One region of the Paenibacillus sp. B1-35 genome, then DNA from elsewhere that is predicted to be linked to it. Evidence: a T-box and tRNA genes for the amino acid it is inferred to sense, from the RefSeq annotation. Region 1 holds a T-box; the other holds one or more tRNA genes.
What was found. A T-box is a leader RNA that pairs with one kind of tRNA and senses whether it is charged. The one in region 1 lies ahead of leuS (leucine--tRNA ligase), so its partner is inferred to be a tRNA-Leu.
Positions count from the first base shown of each region.

Region 2: it has a tRNA-Leu gene. The T-box ahead of leuS (leucine--tRNA ligase) is inferred to sense a tRNA for this amino acid. The anticodon was not compared.

Region 1 is NZ_JBCHVJ010000002.1:236,103-244,078, forward strand. It holds gene yhbY (ribosome assembly RNA-binding protein YhbY) at 1-282, shown strand, start outside; gene ACQ5BJ_RS08570 (nicotinate-nucleotide adenylyltransferase) at 304-912, shown strand; gene yqeK (bis(5'-nucleosyl)-tetraphosphatase (symmetrical) YqeK) at 884-1,477, shown strand; gene rsfS (ribosome silencing factor) at 1,532-1,879, shown strand; gene ACQ5BJ_RS08585 (CvfB family protein) at 1,876-2,859, shown strand; gene ACQ5BJ_RS08590 (class I SAM-dependent DNA methyltransferase) at 2,928-3,689, shown strand; T-box leader at 3,917-4,146, shown strand; gene leuS (leucine--tRNA ligase) at 4,251-6,701, shown strand; gene comER (late competence protein ComER) at 6,682-7,527, opposite strand; gene ACQ5BJ_RS08605 (ComEA family DNA-binding protein) at 7,686-7,976, shown strand, end outside.
Region 2 is NZ_JBCHVJ010000003.1:402,041-410,016, reverse strand. It holds gene ACQ5BJ_RS13645 (hypothetical protein) at 1-128, shown strand, start outside; gene ACQ5BJ_RS13640 (polysaccharide deacetylase family protein) at 217-1,086, shown strand; gene ACQ5BJ_RS13635 (BclA C-terminal domain-containing protein) at 1,303-1,998, opposite strand; gene ACQ5BJ_RS13630 (hypothetical protein) at 2,225-2,683, opposite strand; gene ACQ5BJ_RS13625 (chloramphenicol phosphotransferase CPT family protein) at 3,583-4,170, shown strand; tRNA gene ACQ5BJ_RS13620 (tRNA-Leu) at 4,570-4,655, opposite strand; tRNA gene ACQ5BJ_RS13615 (tRNA-Lys) at 4,705-4,780, opposite strand; tRNA gene ACQ5BJ_RS13610 (tRNA-Glu) at 4,830-4,904, opposite strand; gene mgtE (magnesium transporter) at 5,100-6,482, opposite strand; tRNA gene ACQ5BJ_RS13600 (tRNA-Ser) at 6,820-6,908, opposite strand; tRNA gene ACQ5BJ_RS13595 (tRNA-Asn) at 6,914-6,989, opposite strand; gene ACQ5BJ_RS13590 (uroporphyrinogen-III synthase) at 7,068-7,901, opposite strand.

The DNA.
Region 1 (7,976 bases):
GGTAAACAAAAACGCTATCTCCGCTCTCTTGCACATCATTTACAGCCTATTTTCCAAGTAGGCAAGGGCGGTATGAATGATCAGCTTGTTCGTCACGTGGAAGATGCAATTGAGAAGCGTGAATTAATGAAGGTTTCTGTATTGAACAACTGCTTGGAGGATCCGCGTGAAATCGGAGAAGAGCTCGCATCACGTTCTGGCTCTGAGCTTGTTCAAGTCATTGGCAAAACAATCGTATTGTACAAGGAATCGACTGATCACAAACAGATTGAACTGCCATAACGATCACTGGAGGTTACCGACATGAAGTTCGTAGGGATCATGGGCGGCACTTTCGACCCGATTCATCTCGGACATCTAGTGGCGGCGGAATGTGCCCGAGAAACGGCTTCTTTGGACGAGGTATGGTTTATGCCGGCACATGTCCCTCCGCATAAATCGCATCGTCCGTCAGCTTCTGCGGAGCAGCGGCTGGAAATGGCGAAGCTGGCGGTACAAGGGAATCCGCACTTTCGAGTCTGTGATTGGGAAATTAGACATGGAGGCGTATCCTACACGCTGGACACCGTCAAAGGGCTGCGCGAGGAGTATCCGGATACCGAGTGGGCATGGATTATCGGTGGTGATATGGTTGCCTATTTGCCTCAATGGCATCACATTGACGAGTTGATGGAACAAATTCGGTTCATTGGACTGCACCGACCGGGGTCGAATTGGGATACTTCTAAGATTCCTGCTTCGTGGGCTTCCCGCCTCATCGAAAGCCAGATGCCGCAGATGGATATCTCATCGACTGATATTCGTCAGCGTATCGCCGAAGGAAGAACGATTGCGTACATTGTACCGGATCAGGTTCAACAGTATATAGCGAGGTGGGGTCTATATGAATCGGACACGCGAACAACTGATTGAGGCAGTTCAAATGCAAATGCCCGCTGCACGTTGGCAGCACACGCAAGGGGTAATGACGACAGCTGTTCAATTGGCGAAAAAGTACGGTGCAGACCCGGACAAGGCTGATCTTGCAGCGATTCTGCATGATGTTGCAAAATATTGGCGGACTGATCGGATGGAGCGCATGATCCGTGAACATCATATGCCGTCTGAATTGCTGGAGCATGACAAGCAATTATGGCATGCGCCCGTAGGCGCGTATGTGGCGGAGCATGAATACGGGATTGAGGATGTAGAAATACTGGATGCAATCAGATACCATACTTCTGGTCGCGAGAAGATGACACTTCTGGATAAGGTTGTATGTCTGGCCGACTATATCGAGCCAGGCCGGGATTTCCCGGGAGTAGAGCATATCCGTGTACTGGCTGAGCAGAATCTGAATGCGGCGCTTATCGCTGGCTTTGATTCCACGATATCGTTCCTCATTGAGCGCCGGCGGCGAATTTTCCCGCTTACGATCAGTGCCCGCAACGGTCTACTTGCAGAGCTGGAAGCAGAATTGGAACAGCAAGCGGATTAAGGATTTTGTAGCACTTATGAATACAAGGTTCAAACCTAATGTGGAGGTAATTGAATGGCAATCAACACAAAACAATTGCTCGATATCGCCGTAAACGCGGCAGAAGATAAAAAAGCGATGGATCTTATTGCGCTAGATTTGCAAGGTATTTCTCTTATTGCAGATTATTTTGTAATCTGCCACGGGAACTCGGACACTCAGGTTCAAGCGATTACGAACGAAATTCGCAAGCGTGTGCATGAAGCGGGCGGACAAGTACGCGGTACGGAAGGTTTTGATTCTGCACGTTGGGTGCTCATCGATCTGGGCGACGTCATCGTTCATGTGTTCCACCGCGAAGAACGTGAATACTACAACATTGAAAAACTGTGGTCTGACGCGAAAGTAGTGGAGTTTGCATGATTTGGGAAGCAGGTACAATTCAACGTTTAGAAGTTGCACGTGAAGTTTCTCCGTACGGATATTTTCTGACGAACGGAGAGCAGGATGTGCTTCTGCATTATACAGAGCTTACGGACAAAGTAAAGCCAGGCGATCACGTGGAAGTGTTCTTGTACTATGACACGGAAGATCGTATCGCTGCGACAATGAAGCGTCCTCTTTTGACATTAGGGGAAGTTGCGAAGCTTAAGGTTGCTGATATTCATAAAAAGTATGGCTGCTTCCTAGAGATGGGCATTGGGCGTCAGTTGCTGCTCCCGAAGGGCGAGCTTCCTGAGTTCGAACCGCTTCATCCTCAGGTTGGGGACGAGGTGTACGTGCGCATGGAACAGGATCGGTACGGCCGTCTTATTGCACTTCCAGCCCGTGAAGATGATTTGGTTCCTTCTATGTTCGAAGCGCCGGAGTCATGGAACAATACATGGCGCGACGCGGTAGTATACCGTCCGCTCAAGATGGGAACCTTCGTTGTTGTGGACGGTGCGCCAGTTGGAGAAGGCGTGATCGGATTTCTGCATGAATCCCTGCGTCCGCGTCTGCTTCGTTTAGGAGAAGCAGTCCGTGTTCGTATTACGCATGTTCGTGAGGATGGTCGAGTCAATGTTACGATGGCGGAGCGCAAGGAAGTGGGCATGGATCAAGATGCGGAACGCTTGTTCACCTTCTTGAAGGAGCGTCCGAATGGTACAATGCCTTATTCTGATGAAACGCCGGCTGATATTGTGAAGCAGCGCTTCGGGATTAGCAAATCTGCATTCAAGCGTGCCATTGGACGTTTGATGAAGGCAGGAATCATTCGTCAGAAGGGGAACTGGACGGAACTGACGGAAGCCGCTTCTGCGATGGATAAGGAGCAGCTTCACAAGGCTCTCGAGGCAGCACAAGCCGAGGCACGGGAGGCGCATAAGATGCGCTCTCGCGGCAGCGACAATGCACGATAGGCTGTTCGCCATCAGCCAATGTGGATGATGGGAGATTAGAGCAGCTCCAGCAGGGGAAGTGAAAATGGATGATTTCTTATGGACGTATAGCTGAGGTCTATGATCGATTAATGGGAGATATGCCGTACGAGCAATGGGTATCCTTTGCCAATCAAGCTTGGGAGCGCTTCGGGAGCGGAGAGGTGCGTTCAATCGTTGACCTTGGCTGCGGAACAGGGAATACGGCTATACCGTTAGCCAAGTTAGGTTATGATGTTATCGGCATCGACATTTCTGAATCTATGCTGTCTATTGCAAATAACAAGTTGTTGGAGACGGGGCCGATTTTAGGAAGTGTTCGTTGGGCTCATCAGGATATGTGCGCGTGGACAATGCCTGATGAGGCAGATGCGGTCGTTTCTTTTTGCGATAGTTTGAACTATGTGACTGAAGAGGAAGACGTGAAGCGTGCATTTCAAGCTACGTTCAATAATTTGAAATCTGGCGGCTTGTTCTTGTTCGATGTACTGCATGCTCGTCAGTTTGAGGAGTATGCCGAGACGCAGCCGTTTGCATATGATGATGAAGATGTTTCATACCTCTGGTTCTCGGATTATGACGAAGAACGTCAAGAGATTGAGCATCAATTAACTTTATTCGTTCGCCAGCAGGGCGGAGAACTGTATGAACGGATTGACGAGATACATGTAGAGCGAGCTTACGATCCGAGTTGGCTGGAAGTTATGCTGAAGGAAGTCGGCTTTGACCGTGTCGAGCAATTTGCGGATTTTGCATGGCAGTCTCCAGACGAAGAGTCACGGCGAATATTTATGATCGCTGTGAAGCCTTAAATAAATAATGGTTGTACATAATCCTGATGCGATGTTACATCATTATGTCTGTTTATGTCTGTCGTAGCATGTGAAATCTGGTGATACGTTTTCATTATAAGGCGAACAAACAAGAAAGTTTTGGAGTTGCTTGGCGATCATTGACAATAAGTAAATTTTTCATTATGATATAGCTACTTGCACCTATTTGGTGCACAATAATCACATTGAAGCTGAATAGGTAGAATGGAAAGACTTCGAAGAGGAATAGTACCTTACGATCCATCTTCAGAGAGCTGGCGGTTGGTGCAAGCCGGTAATGGAGTAGAAGCGAACTCACCTCAGAGTCGCGCAGCAGAATCGGGAACGTTAAGCTGCGACGTTTCACCAGCGTTAATGGTGTAAAGGGAGTGGATAGCAAAGCATGCTGTCCGCTAACTAGGGTGGTACCACGGGAATAATGCCTCTCGTCCCTAGCGATATTCGCTAAGGATGAGAGGCTTTTTTAATCACATTTATTCATTGCCGCAAGCAGGACGGACATGCGCGAGCAGCCGTTAAGGCATCGTAGGAGGATTAATTATGAGTCAAGAAGTGAAGCAGCCGCATGGCTACGCGCCACAGCAGATTGAGCCGAAATGGCAATCCTATTGGGATGAACATAAGACATTCGCAACGACAGAAGACGAAAGCAAGCCGAATTTCTATGCGTTGGATATGTTCCCTTATCCATCTGGAGCGGGTCTTCATGTAGGGCATCCGGAAGGTTATACGGCAACCGACATCATGTCCCGTTACAAGCGTATGCAGGGATATAACGTCCTTCATCCAATGGCATGGGATGCATTCGGCCTTCCAGCTGAGCAGTATGCCATTGATACAGGACAGCATCCGCGTGAATTTACGGTGAAGAATATTGACAACTTCCGTCGTCAGATTAAGTCTCTCGGCTTTTCATATGACTGGGATCGTGAGTTCAGCACGACTGATCCGGAATATTACAAGTGGACACAGTGGATTTTCATCCAGTTGTACAAGAGAGGCCTGGCATATGTAGCTGAGGTACCGGTTAACTGGTGTCCAGCACTTGGCACGGTTCTTGCCAACGAGGAAGTTATCGATGGCCGCTCGGAGCGCGGTAACCATCCAGTTATACGAAAGCCAATGCGCCAGTGGGTATTGAAGATTACCGAGTACGCAGAGCGCCTGCTGCAAGATTTGGATGATCTTGATTGGCCGGAAAGCTTGAAAGACATGCAGCGCAACTGGATTGGCAAGTCCAAGGGTGCTGAAGTTCGCTTTGCAATCGATGGTCACGATGAGGAATTGGTTGTATTCACGACTCGTCCAGATACGCTGTTCGGTGCAACTTACTGTGTTGTCGCGCCGGAGCATGAGCTTGTTGATCGCATTACAACTGCTGAACAGCAGGCTGCCGTGAAGGCATACCAAGAGCAAGCAGCACGTAAGAGTGATCTGGAGCGTACAGATTTGGCGAAGGACAAAACGGGTGTATTCACAGGCAGCTATGCAGTGAACCCGGCGAATGGGACGAAGCTTCCAATCTGGATTGCGGATTATGTACTTGCTGGATACGGTACAGGGGCAATTATGGCTGTCCCAGGTCATGATCAGCGCGACTGGGAATTTGCCAAGCAGTTCGACCTGCCAATTATTGAAGTGATTAATGGCGGCAATGTACAGGAAGAAGCATATTCCGGAGACGGAGAGCATGTAAATTCGGAATTCCTGAATGGAATGGATAATGCAACTGCAATGGCGCGCATGATTGAGTGGCTTGAAGCAGAAGGCAAAGGCGAGGGCAAAGTGACGTACCGCCTGCGTGACTGGCTGTTCAGCCGTCAACGTTATTGGGGAGAGCCGATTCCGATTTTGCATCTTGAAGACGGTACGATGAAGCCTGTGCCAGAATCCGAGCTTCCACTTACCCTGCCGGATGTAGACCAGATTCGTCCATCGGGTACTGGAGAATCTCCGCTTGCGAATGTAGACGAATGGGTGAACACAGTTGATCCAGAGACAGGCATGAAGGCTCGTCGTGAAACGAACACAATGCCGCAATGGGCGGGAAGCAGCTGGTACTACCTGCGCTACATCGATCCGCACAATAACGATGAAATCTGCTCTAAAGAGAAGCAAAAGAAATGGCTTCCGGTCGACCTGTACATTGGAGGCGTAGAGCACGCGGTTCTTCACTTGCTGTATGCACGCTTCTGGCATAAGGTATTGTTCGACCTCGGCGTTGTAGATACGAAGGAGCCATTCCAGAAGCTCGTTAACCAAGGGATGATCCTTGGTACGAATGGTGAGAAGATGTCCAAGTCTCGCGGCAATGTAATCAATCCAGATGATATTGTGAACGAGTTCGGCGGCGATACACTTCGCATCTATGAAATGTTCATGGGTCCATTGGAGGCAACAAAGCCTTGGAATACGAACGGGGTAGAAGGCAGCTTCCGCTTCTTGAACCGCATCTGGCGCCTGTTCATTAACGAGGAAACAGGAGCACTGAACAGCAAAATCGTTGACGGAACGGATGGCGCAGACCAAGCCTTCATCCGTACATGGCACAAGACGATTAAGAAGGTAAAGGAAGACATTGAAGGCTTCCGCTTCAATACGGCAATCAGCCAATTGATGATTTTCATCAATGAAGCTTACAAGACAGATGTTCTTCCGCGCCAAGCGATGGAGAACTTCGTTCAATTGCTGTCGCCGCTTGCGCCTCATATTGCAGAGGAATTGTGGCAGCGTCTTGGCCATCAAGAGTCGATTACGTATGTTGCATGGCCGATTTATGAGGAAGCTCTTACCGTTGACGCAGAAGTTGAGATTGTAATCCAAGTGAATGGTAAGATTGTATGCCGTTCAAATGTAGCGGCTGATGCTGACGAAGAGGCGATGCAGCAAAAAGCGATGTCCCTTGCGAACGTTCAGGAAGCCATTGCTGGCAAGACGGTTCGCAAAGTCATCGCGGTCAAAGGTCGACTCGTCAACATTGTGGTCGGTTAAGTTCTTCGCCGAATAACTGGAATTCGACCTTATGCAGGTCCTCCTCGTATTTGGCATGGGTGACTTGAATGAGCTGCTGGAATACTCCTTCGAGCTCATCATCCAACAGTCGGAGCGCCTCGGCGGTTATGCCGCCGGGGACGGCTACCCGCTGTTTCAGATGCTCAAGGGTGAAACCGCCCTCGGTAAGCAGCTTGCCAGTTCCAAGCAGCATTTCGCTAGCTAGACGTTCGGCGTCTTTTCTTTCGATTCCTGTTACTTCAACAGCAGCGTCTACCCATTTTTGGACAAAGAAGGCAATGAATGCAGGGCCGCAGCTTGATATATCCGAAGTGATGCGGGTGAACTGCTCGGGAACCTGAACAGGTCGGCTAATTGACATCATCAGTTGTTCCAATAGCAGCCTGTCTTCTGTAAGGATTCTGCTGCCATACATACATAAGGATGCTCCGCTCCATACATAATTCGTGATACTCGGGATAATTTTCGCTATTTTACAAGTCAGCTGCTGTTCTAAATGGCTGATCAACACAGGGCTTGTTATCGATACAGCGATAAGTTCAGGTCTGACAAATGGCGCTATTTCATCCAGAACCGTTTTAAACTCCAAAGGCTTTACGCATATAAAGACAATATCGCTTTCCTGTACAGTTTCTACATTGCTGCTGGCCAGTTGAAACCCGGGGTATTGTGCAGCAAGTTGCTGAATTTTATGTTTTGAACGATTGCTTGCGATAAGTTGAGATGATTCTAATGCTCCAGATTGAAGTAGTGCCTCAATTATCGTAGACCCCATGCTTCCCGTACCAATAAATCCGACTTTCAAGTACGTTCCCTCCCTTTGCCTCTGCCTATTCTGCACACGTCGTGATTATGTTCTCTTCGTATTCAATTTCTACGAACGCAAAATTATCAAGCTTATTGATCCATATGATGACATGGTTGACCATTATGCCGTCATTCGCTGACGAAGGGTGTGGGGACATGAAGCAAGGAAATAGGGAAGCTAAAGCACTGCCAATGCGCTGGCTGCTAGCTATGGGCTTGGCCGTGATTGGTGTTGCGATTTGCATGTGGGTATGGGTGAAGCCGCAAGCAGTATTGGATGCAGGCACATGGACAGATCTGAATGAAGAAATTGAGTCTTTGATTGCCGCTGATGGAAAGCCAGCTCTGCTGAATGACAATACTATGCCATTGAAAGGGGGTAAAGGGGAAGATTGGGGATATAAGCAGCAACCTGCTATACAAGCTGACGTGAAGAAGAACAGCGGT
Region 2 (7,976 bases), on a different contig from region 1:
TGTTTGATGAGATGAAAGAACTTCGCGCTGAAAATGACCGATTGCGCAAAGCACTAAATACCGCTAGAAAGCAAAACGGAAACTACAACCATATGTCCACCAAATTAAAGGATGCGTTGTACGAATAAAAGTCGTGTCAGATGGATAATTTACGCACTTCCTCCGAACCCTATATTCATACTTAATTCGATGAATATTGGTTCAGGAGGTTCTATCATGATTACACGTCTAGTTCTGCTTGGATTATGTACCATGCTAAGCGTATACGTATCGGGCTGCAGCACGGCAAGCACGTCCCCTCAACCCCCTACAGCGAAAAAATCGCATGAAGGATATTCGATTCAACAACGACAAGTGCACGTCGCAACGAAGGAAGCCCCTTCCTTCGTTGATGGCAATGAAAGCGATGTCCGCAAGCCTAAGCCGCTTACTCTATCTGAGCTGCGTCGAAAATACCGTTCCCATTTCATCATGCAAGGCCCATCTGACCAAAGAAGGGTTGCACTGACGTTCGATGATGTTCCGGACAATCACTTTACCCCACAGGTTCTCGATGTGCTGCGACAGTATGGTGTTAAGGCGACGTTCTTCGTGGTTGGCAATCGTGCCGAGAAATATCCTGACATCTTGAAACGCATATTGGATGAAGGACACATTATCGGCAACCACTGCTATGATCACGCCAACCTGCCTAATCTGTCAGATGAAGCCTTTCACAACGAGATAAATCGAACACAGGATATTCTGCGAGCCGCAACTGGTCATACCGTTACCTTCATCCGACCTCCTTACGGCAATATAAACGAGGAGCAAATCAAATGGCTAGCCTCTCAAGGCATGCTGATCGTGAATTGGAATGTCGATTCTTTGGATTGGAAAGGACTTACCGCCGAACAGATTGAAGCAAATATTATGTCCCACCTTACCCCAGGCGCTATCGTGCTTCAGCATGCTGCTGGCGGCAAGGATCATGACTTGAGCGGAACCATCAAGGCACTGCCGCGCATCATTGAGGAACTGAATCGTCAAGCCATCGAAATGGTGACGCTGGACAAGCTGTTGGATAAACCAGCATATCGGAAATAATCCCCTTAAAAAATCGTACAAACTAAGGACGGCTGATGGTGCGAAAAATCACAATCGGTGATCATTTGTTTGAAGCGCCATATGCCCTACGCCCAACACTGAAGAAGACAGAACTAAATTTAAGTGGTTCCAATACGGAGTTCAGAAATGAAACAAGAGCCGTAGGAATTTTTCCTTAACGGCTCTTGGAGGCGTCCAGAAAACACAAATGGACTTTTAACTCAATCGAATAATGGTTAACGCCGCACCAGCAGCATTGTTAATAAGCGTAGCTGACCCCAAAAGTCCGTACAATTGTAGGGATATTGTCGTATTGGCCGCCAATGTAAGAATAACGTCATTGTTAAATGCAGATGACGTCAGAACGGGAGCTATCGATGATGCTACATTCGCTGTGCCATTGATCAGCAATCGAGAGCCTAGCAACAATCCCGCCGTTAAATTGATCTGGTATGTGATATAGTATCTTCCCGCTGTTGATACGGTAAAGGTATCGTTTGAACCGTTTACGGTTATTCCTGACCCGATGTTTTGAGCGCTAGGAAGTGGAACGAGTGTACCTGTTAATACGACCGCAATGGTTGCTCCGGTTGTATTTGCAGCATATGAGGATGTCGCAGTAATACTCGTTCCAGTGGCCCCAGTAATGCCAGTATCGCCCGTAGCACCTGTCACTCCAGTTACTCCGGTAGCCCCTGTAGCGCCGGTAGAACCAGTGGTTCCAGTGTCACCAGTTACTCCAGTTGGGCCTGTCGCTCCCGTAGCTCCTGTCATGCCTGTCGTTCCAGTGATCCCAGTTGCTCCAGTAACTCCAGTAGCACCTGTTCCCCCCTTTGGGTATACAGGTACAATGATGCCAGATATTTTTGCAAGCCAAGAAGAAAAAGAATGAGAGTTTAAATTATTGTTCATAACCAAACCCCTTTTTTAGACGCCATCAACTTACCATCATGTAAAAATATATTCTATTAGTTCATATACTCATAATATTGAAACTTCTTTCAAAATGATTTGGCTATATCCTAAACAAATAGATTTAGACTGATGGGGGTTTTCACGAGAAATATGACTATGAGTTTACCGATATAAAAAACAAGAGCCGTGAGGATTCTTTCCTCTACGGCTCTTATTTATGAACCTAGTTATGTTTTTCAAAAATCAAGTTGTAATATTGTGAAGAACTATAATCATTGTATCCGTGCGATTGTACTCTAATATACATCTTATACCCAGCCTCAAGATGTGATGATAAACCATCCGTCCCCCCTGTGCCTGTATCGTACACATTTTTTACTTGTACAATCTGTCCACGTCCATCTTGAATAATAAGCTGTAAATCATAATTAAGTCCGGGAGGTGATTTCAAAATTACGGCGTAACTTAAATAGTCACCGTGAGTATTGTCCACCAAATAAAAATCATTGTCATTAAAACTTTCGATCGGTTGTGTTGCAGATGCGGCACTCGTACCAGGCCTCCACAGCAAATCTGCGTCTGCGATAGTATCTGCAAAACCATGTTTTGCAAAGACTGAAGGAGAAGCTACTACCATCAAGGCTGTCACTAGAAACGCAATAAACATTTTTCTCGCTTTCATAGTATCACTTTCCTTTCTTGGTATGTATAGAGGCATTTGCCTCTATACCAATATATTACATTGAGAGGTTATATTTGTAAACTATATATTTTTAATGGAAACCTTTTATCCGAAACGATTGGTATCTTTGCTACTTTTTTTGGCTTTGTCATTATATCCTCCAAATAAAGAAGAGAGAGCGATATGTGCCCTCTCTCATTTGTTATTACTTATTTTTTCTATGTTCGCCCTGTTATCGAAAAAAGAAGCTAAGATTCAGATTATGATTCTTTTTCTCATGCCATCTAATTCCCTCTATTCTATATAACTCCGTTGAGTCTGTTCCCATTTTGTCCCCATGGGGACAGATTACTTTTGAAGCCCAATTGGAATCAACCTTTATGGAAGGATAAGGGATTATGATGTCGAATACATGCATATATCATAACTAGGGGTGAACAGTGTATCGCTATGTTATTAAGAATGTTGGGTATTGGCGTTATTCTGTGTTGCATATTAATAGGGTATGAAGCAGGGAGTGTTTTCGAAAAGCTCGGTGGAAGGTTCGAATTTATACCAGCTTTGGTATGGTGGGTTAGTGGAGCTGCGTCAGCAGTTTTATTTTTTGCAATAGGGACGGTATTGGAGCAACAGGAAGAAATGCAGACAGCACTACAACAAATTACAGAAGAGGAAATGTGAAGTGAAACAGAACCTGCGGCATCTACTTAGGAGTAGTTTTTATTTCTTAGGTTTTTATAGTTTGAAAATTTTGACCGATGAAAGTCTTATCTAATAGGGTGGCTTCGTATTTATACGGAGTCATTTTTTAATATTTTCTGGGTTGGATAATTTTGTGAACTTTGTTAATATAACGTTATCTGAAAGATACGCAAATCTTATATGTGAGGGTGATTCGTTTGAAGCAAGGAATTATTGTGTTGATGAACGGAACTTCTAGTTCAGGAAAGACTAGTATTTCTATTGAACTGTTAAATCAGAAAGAGATTCTTTTTCATCATTTATCAATAGATGATTTTGTCAAGGATTTTTTTAATAATAAATTTTCAGATATTGAACCTACAAGAGAAGTAGATGAGCAAGTTATCGCACAAATAATGTCTGATCCCTTAACCTCAATGTACTATTCGACAATTAAATTGTTTTCAGAAATGGGATTGAATGTAATAGTAGATACTGTAATCGACAATGACAAGTCGTTTAATGAATGTCTTGATCTATTTTTCGATCAGCCTACATTATTTATAGGTGTAATATGCTCGAAAGAAGAGCTCATAAGAAGAGAGCAAACAAGAGGAGATAAAAAAATTGGACTAGCAGCTTCACAGTTCAGCAAAGTATATTGCATAGATGAATATGACCTCGAAGTAAATACTGAAGAGATGAATCCAATAGAATGTGCCGAAAAGATATTAAGTTTTATTAAGTCCAATCAGGAATACTCGGTATTTAAGAAATTAAGTAAAAGAAATGTTAGTGTTTCCTAGATGCCGTATCCATTAGATAACACCCATATTCAAGCCTTGGGGCTATCGCCCCTCGGCCTGCCCGAGGGATTTCGGAATTAAGCAACGGGACACGTTAGTTCAATGCAACAGCGACAGTCTAGGACTTTATTTTCTCGTCCTAAGCTGTCGCTGTTCCAATTTCTCAGGTCAGTCTAAAACTTATTTTATGGAGTCTGGTGGTATACAATTCTAAAGTCGCATGGAATAAGACACGTAGTCAAATACTTTATTTTCCTAGTCTAAATCTTTATTTTCTTCTGACACTCGAATCTGAAACGTAAAAAATATAAGATCGTAGCGGTATGTGATTAGCCGCATTTCTTCTTAGACAAACAAAAAAACCCTTATATGTATCAAGGGTTTGTAGCTCTTAGATTATGGTGCGGTAGAGAGGACTCGAACCTCCACGGGCGTACGCCCACTACCCCCTCAAGATAGCGTGTCTGCCATTCCACCACTACCGCACGTATTTTGGGAAGGATGTCTACCGACATCTCAACCGAGGAATAAAACTGGTGAGCCATGAAGGACTCGAACCTTCGACACCCTGATTAAAAGTCAGGTGCTCTACCAACTGAGCTAATGGCTCATGGTGCAAGAACATTGCTGTTCGCCATGTCACTCCAACAAGATTGAAGTGGTGACCCGTAGGGGATTCGAACCCCTGTTACCTCCGTGAAAGGGAGGTGTCTTAACCCCTTGACCAACGGGCCATATCGTTATTGTTTCTTACTTTTTTCTCATCACCTCTCGGCGACAATTAAGAGTATATCAAACGATACGACCGTTGACAAGCCTTTTTTCAAAAAAATTTTATTACCACATTTAGGTATGATTTTTGCTGGGTTTTGCAGCTTATTTCTAAGAGCAAAAGGGAAGCTGGTCACCCTTTTACTGTTCCCATTTTTTTAAAGTAAATATGACAAAAACAAGGTAGCTGTTCCGAAATATACAGTCAGTGAAAAGATATCATTCAATGTTGTAATAAGCGGCCCTGACGCCACAGCTGGATCCAACTTCAGTCGGTACAACAAGATAGGAATGACGGTTCCCGCCATTGTACCGATAATGACCGTCAGAAATAATGAGCAGCCCACAACAAGTCCAAGCGATAAGCTTCCCTGCCATATCCCCGCTACTAGCGCAACAGCCGAACCACAGACGGTTCCAATAATAAGACCAACAAACAGCTCACGCCACAACAGCCTCGTAACTGTCCCCTTATCTAAATGCTCGGAGGCAAGTCCCCGAATTACGACCGCCAGCGATTGAGTTCCCGTATTCCCTGTCATCCCCGCAATCATCGGCATAAAGAAAGTCAATGCGACAACCTTCTGCAGTGTCCCTTCAAACCAACTAATAATGCTTCCTGACACAAGACCCAGAAACAGTAGCATGATAAGCCAGGGAAGCCGACGCCTGGCCGCAGTGAGTGGATTCGTGCGGAAATCGATCGTCTTATCGGTCGCGGACAACTTATTAATATCTTCATGCGCTTCTTCACGCAAAACATCAATGACGTCATCAACGGTTACAATCCCGAGCAACTTATCATCCGGATCTACAACAGGCATCGACAAGAAGTCATATTGCTCGAAAAGTCTCGCCACTTCTTCCTGATCCGTATCCACGGTGACAGAGATAACCTTCTCATTCATAAGCGATTGAATCGTGTCTGTCTCAGGCGCCAGTACCAGCTCGCGATAGGTCAGCGTGCCGACAAGCTGTTTTTGCTCATTAACCACATATAGATAGTGGACGTTCTTTGTCATCTCCGCGAACGCTTTTACCTTTTCGACCGCTTCACGCACTGTATAACGCTCATAGAACCAAACATAGCGGTTCGTCATCAAACCGCCGGCTGTTTCCGGCTCATAGGTCATCAGACGGCGTACAGTGTCGCTCTCCTCACGCTCCATAAGCGACAACAGGAATTCCTGCTCTTCTACACTTACCGCAGCCATCATGTCCGCCAAGTCGTCATTGTCCATCCGGTTCAATACATCTGCCGCACGCTGACGGCCGAGCATCTGGAACGCTTCCAATTGAAGCTCCGGAGTCAATTCACGAATCATCTCGGTTAGCTGGCCGACATCAAGTGCCTCAAGCAGCCGCGAGCGCTGTGACAAATCCACATGGCGATAGACAACCGCCAAGTCATACGGGTGCCAATAACGCAGCGCATATTTCACTTCATCAACAGATCCTTGCAAAATGCGTGCTGCTTCATCTATGATCTCATCAATATCATACGATGCAGAATCCTTCTCTTTTCCCGAATCAGGCTTCATATTTTTCTTTTCATCCCAAGCTTGTTTATTACGTTTGTTACCCATTCGTTTGTTTGCCATTACCTCACCCCCCACAACCTCAAGCCGTATATGGTGTTATTCGATCGGATGCACCTCATCCGCTATTAACTACAATAAACGCTCCGCTCATCGACCGAAACATGATTGGTTCATCTGCGCACTCCCATAGCCTTAATAGTGTATGAAAAAAAGCAAGGAATAAACGTGAATATTCACGTTTATTCCTTGCCTTTATACATATCAATTCAACGATTCAATTTAGGTTTAGGTATTATAAAACAAAAAAATCCCTTACGGGATCTTGTCTGTACCATTATGGCGGAGAGAGAGGGATTCGAACCCTCGCGGCTGTTACACCCTAACGCTTTAGCAAAGCGCCCCCTTCGGCCTCTTGGGTACCTCTCCAGAAATGGCTCCCCGAACAGGACTCGAACCTGTGACAACTCGATTAACAGTCGAGTGCTCTACCAACTGAGCTATCAGGGAATGACATGTATTAATTTATCATGAATTCAGTAACCTGTCAACACATAATAAAAAAAATTATAGCATCTATATCTTAAATTAAGGATTTACACTCCGTACATTTGAATCAAACCAGCGAGATAAGGCTACGATTAAAGCGCCCATTCGCTCTTCCTCTGGAACTAACATACGTGTTATCCCCTCATCTGCTGCCGCTGCTGCTGTCACTTTGCCCACCATAGCCAGCAAGGTCCGCTCTTGAAACACTTGGCGGAGCTTATCAGCGATCCCCGCTTCCTTCGCATAGGCGAACAGGAAACGAATTTGAGGAGCACTCGTGATAGCAACTGCATCAATCCGACCCTCCAGCAGCTCCGAGGCGAACTGCTTCAACACCGCTTCATCCGGCGGAATATGACGGTAAGGCATCAATTCTATGGGTTGTGCGCCCGCATGATGTAGAAATTCATTAAGCAGAGGTGCAGGATCGCCATGAAGCTGCAGTGCAACGCATGAATCATGCCATTGCTCTACTCCATGTGCAGTCATCGCTCGTACCAACCCGACCGTAGATCCGTCATCGTCGCGCACGTCAGGCACGATCCCAAGCCGCTTCAGTGCATTAACGGTCTTATAACCGCGGGCAGCATGCTGAATTTGCCTCATTTTAGCTAGAAATGCCTCTTCCTTCTTGGCTTCACGCGCAGCCTCCAGCAGCTTATCAAGCCCCATGCCGGTCGTCCAGATTGCCCATTGTATTGGAGACTCCAGCAGCTTATCCACTTCAGCAGCTAAATGCTCAAACTGTTCGAATATCGTCCCCTGCGTCGGTCGAACGAGCGGCGTTCCTCCTTGCTTGACAACAAGCAAAGACATTTCCTCCGCTTTGCGTGGTCCTGTAAGTGCAATTACTTTTCCCTCACATTTCGGCACGGCAATACCTCCTCAGAATCTGAATCTGTATTATGAATCCACAAGTCATTCAACCTTCCGATCGCATTATAGGTC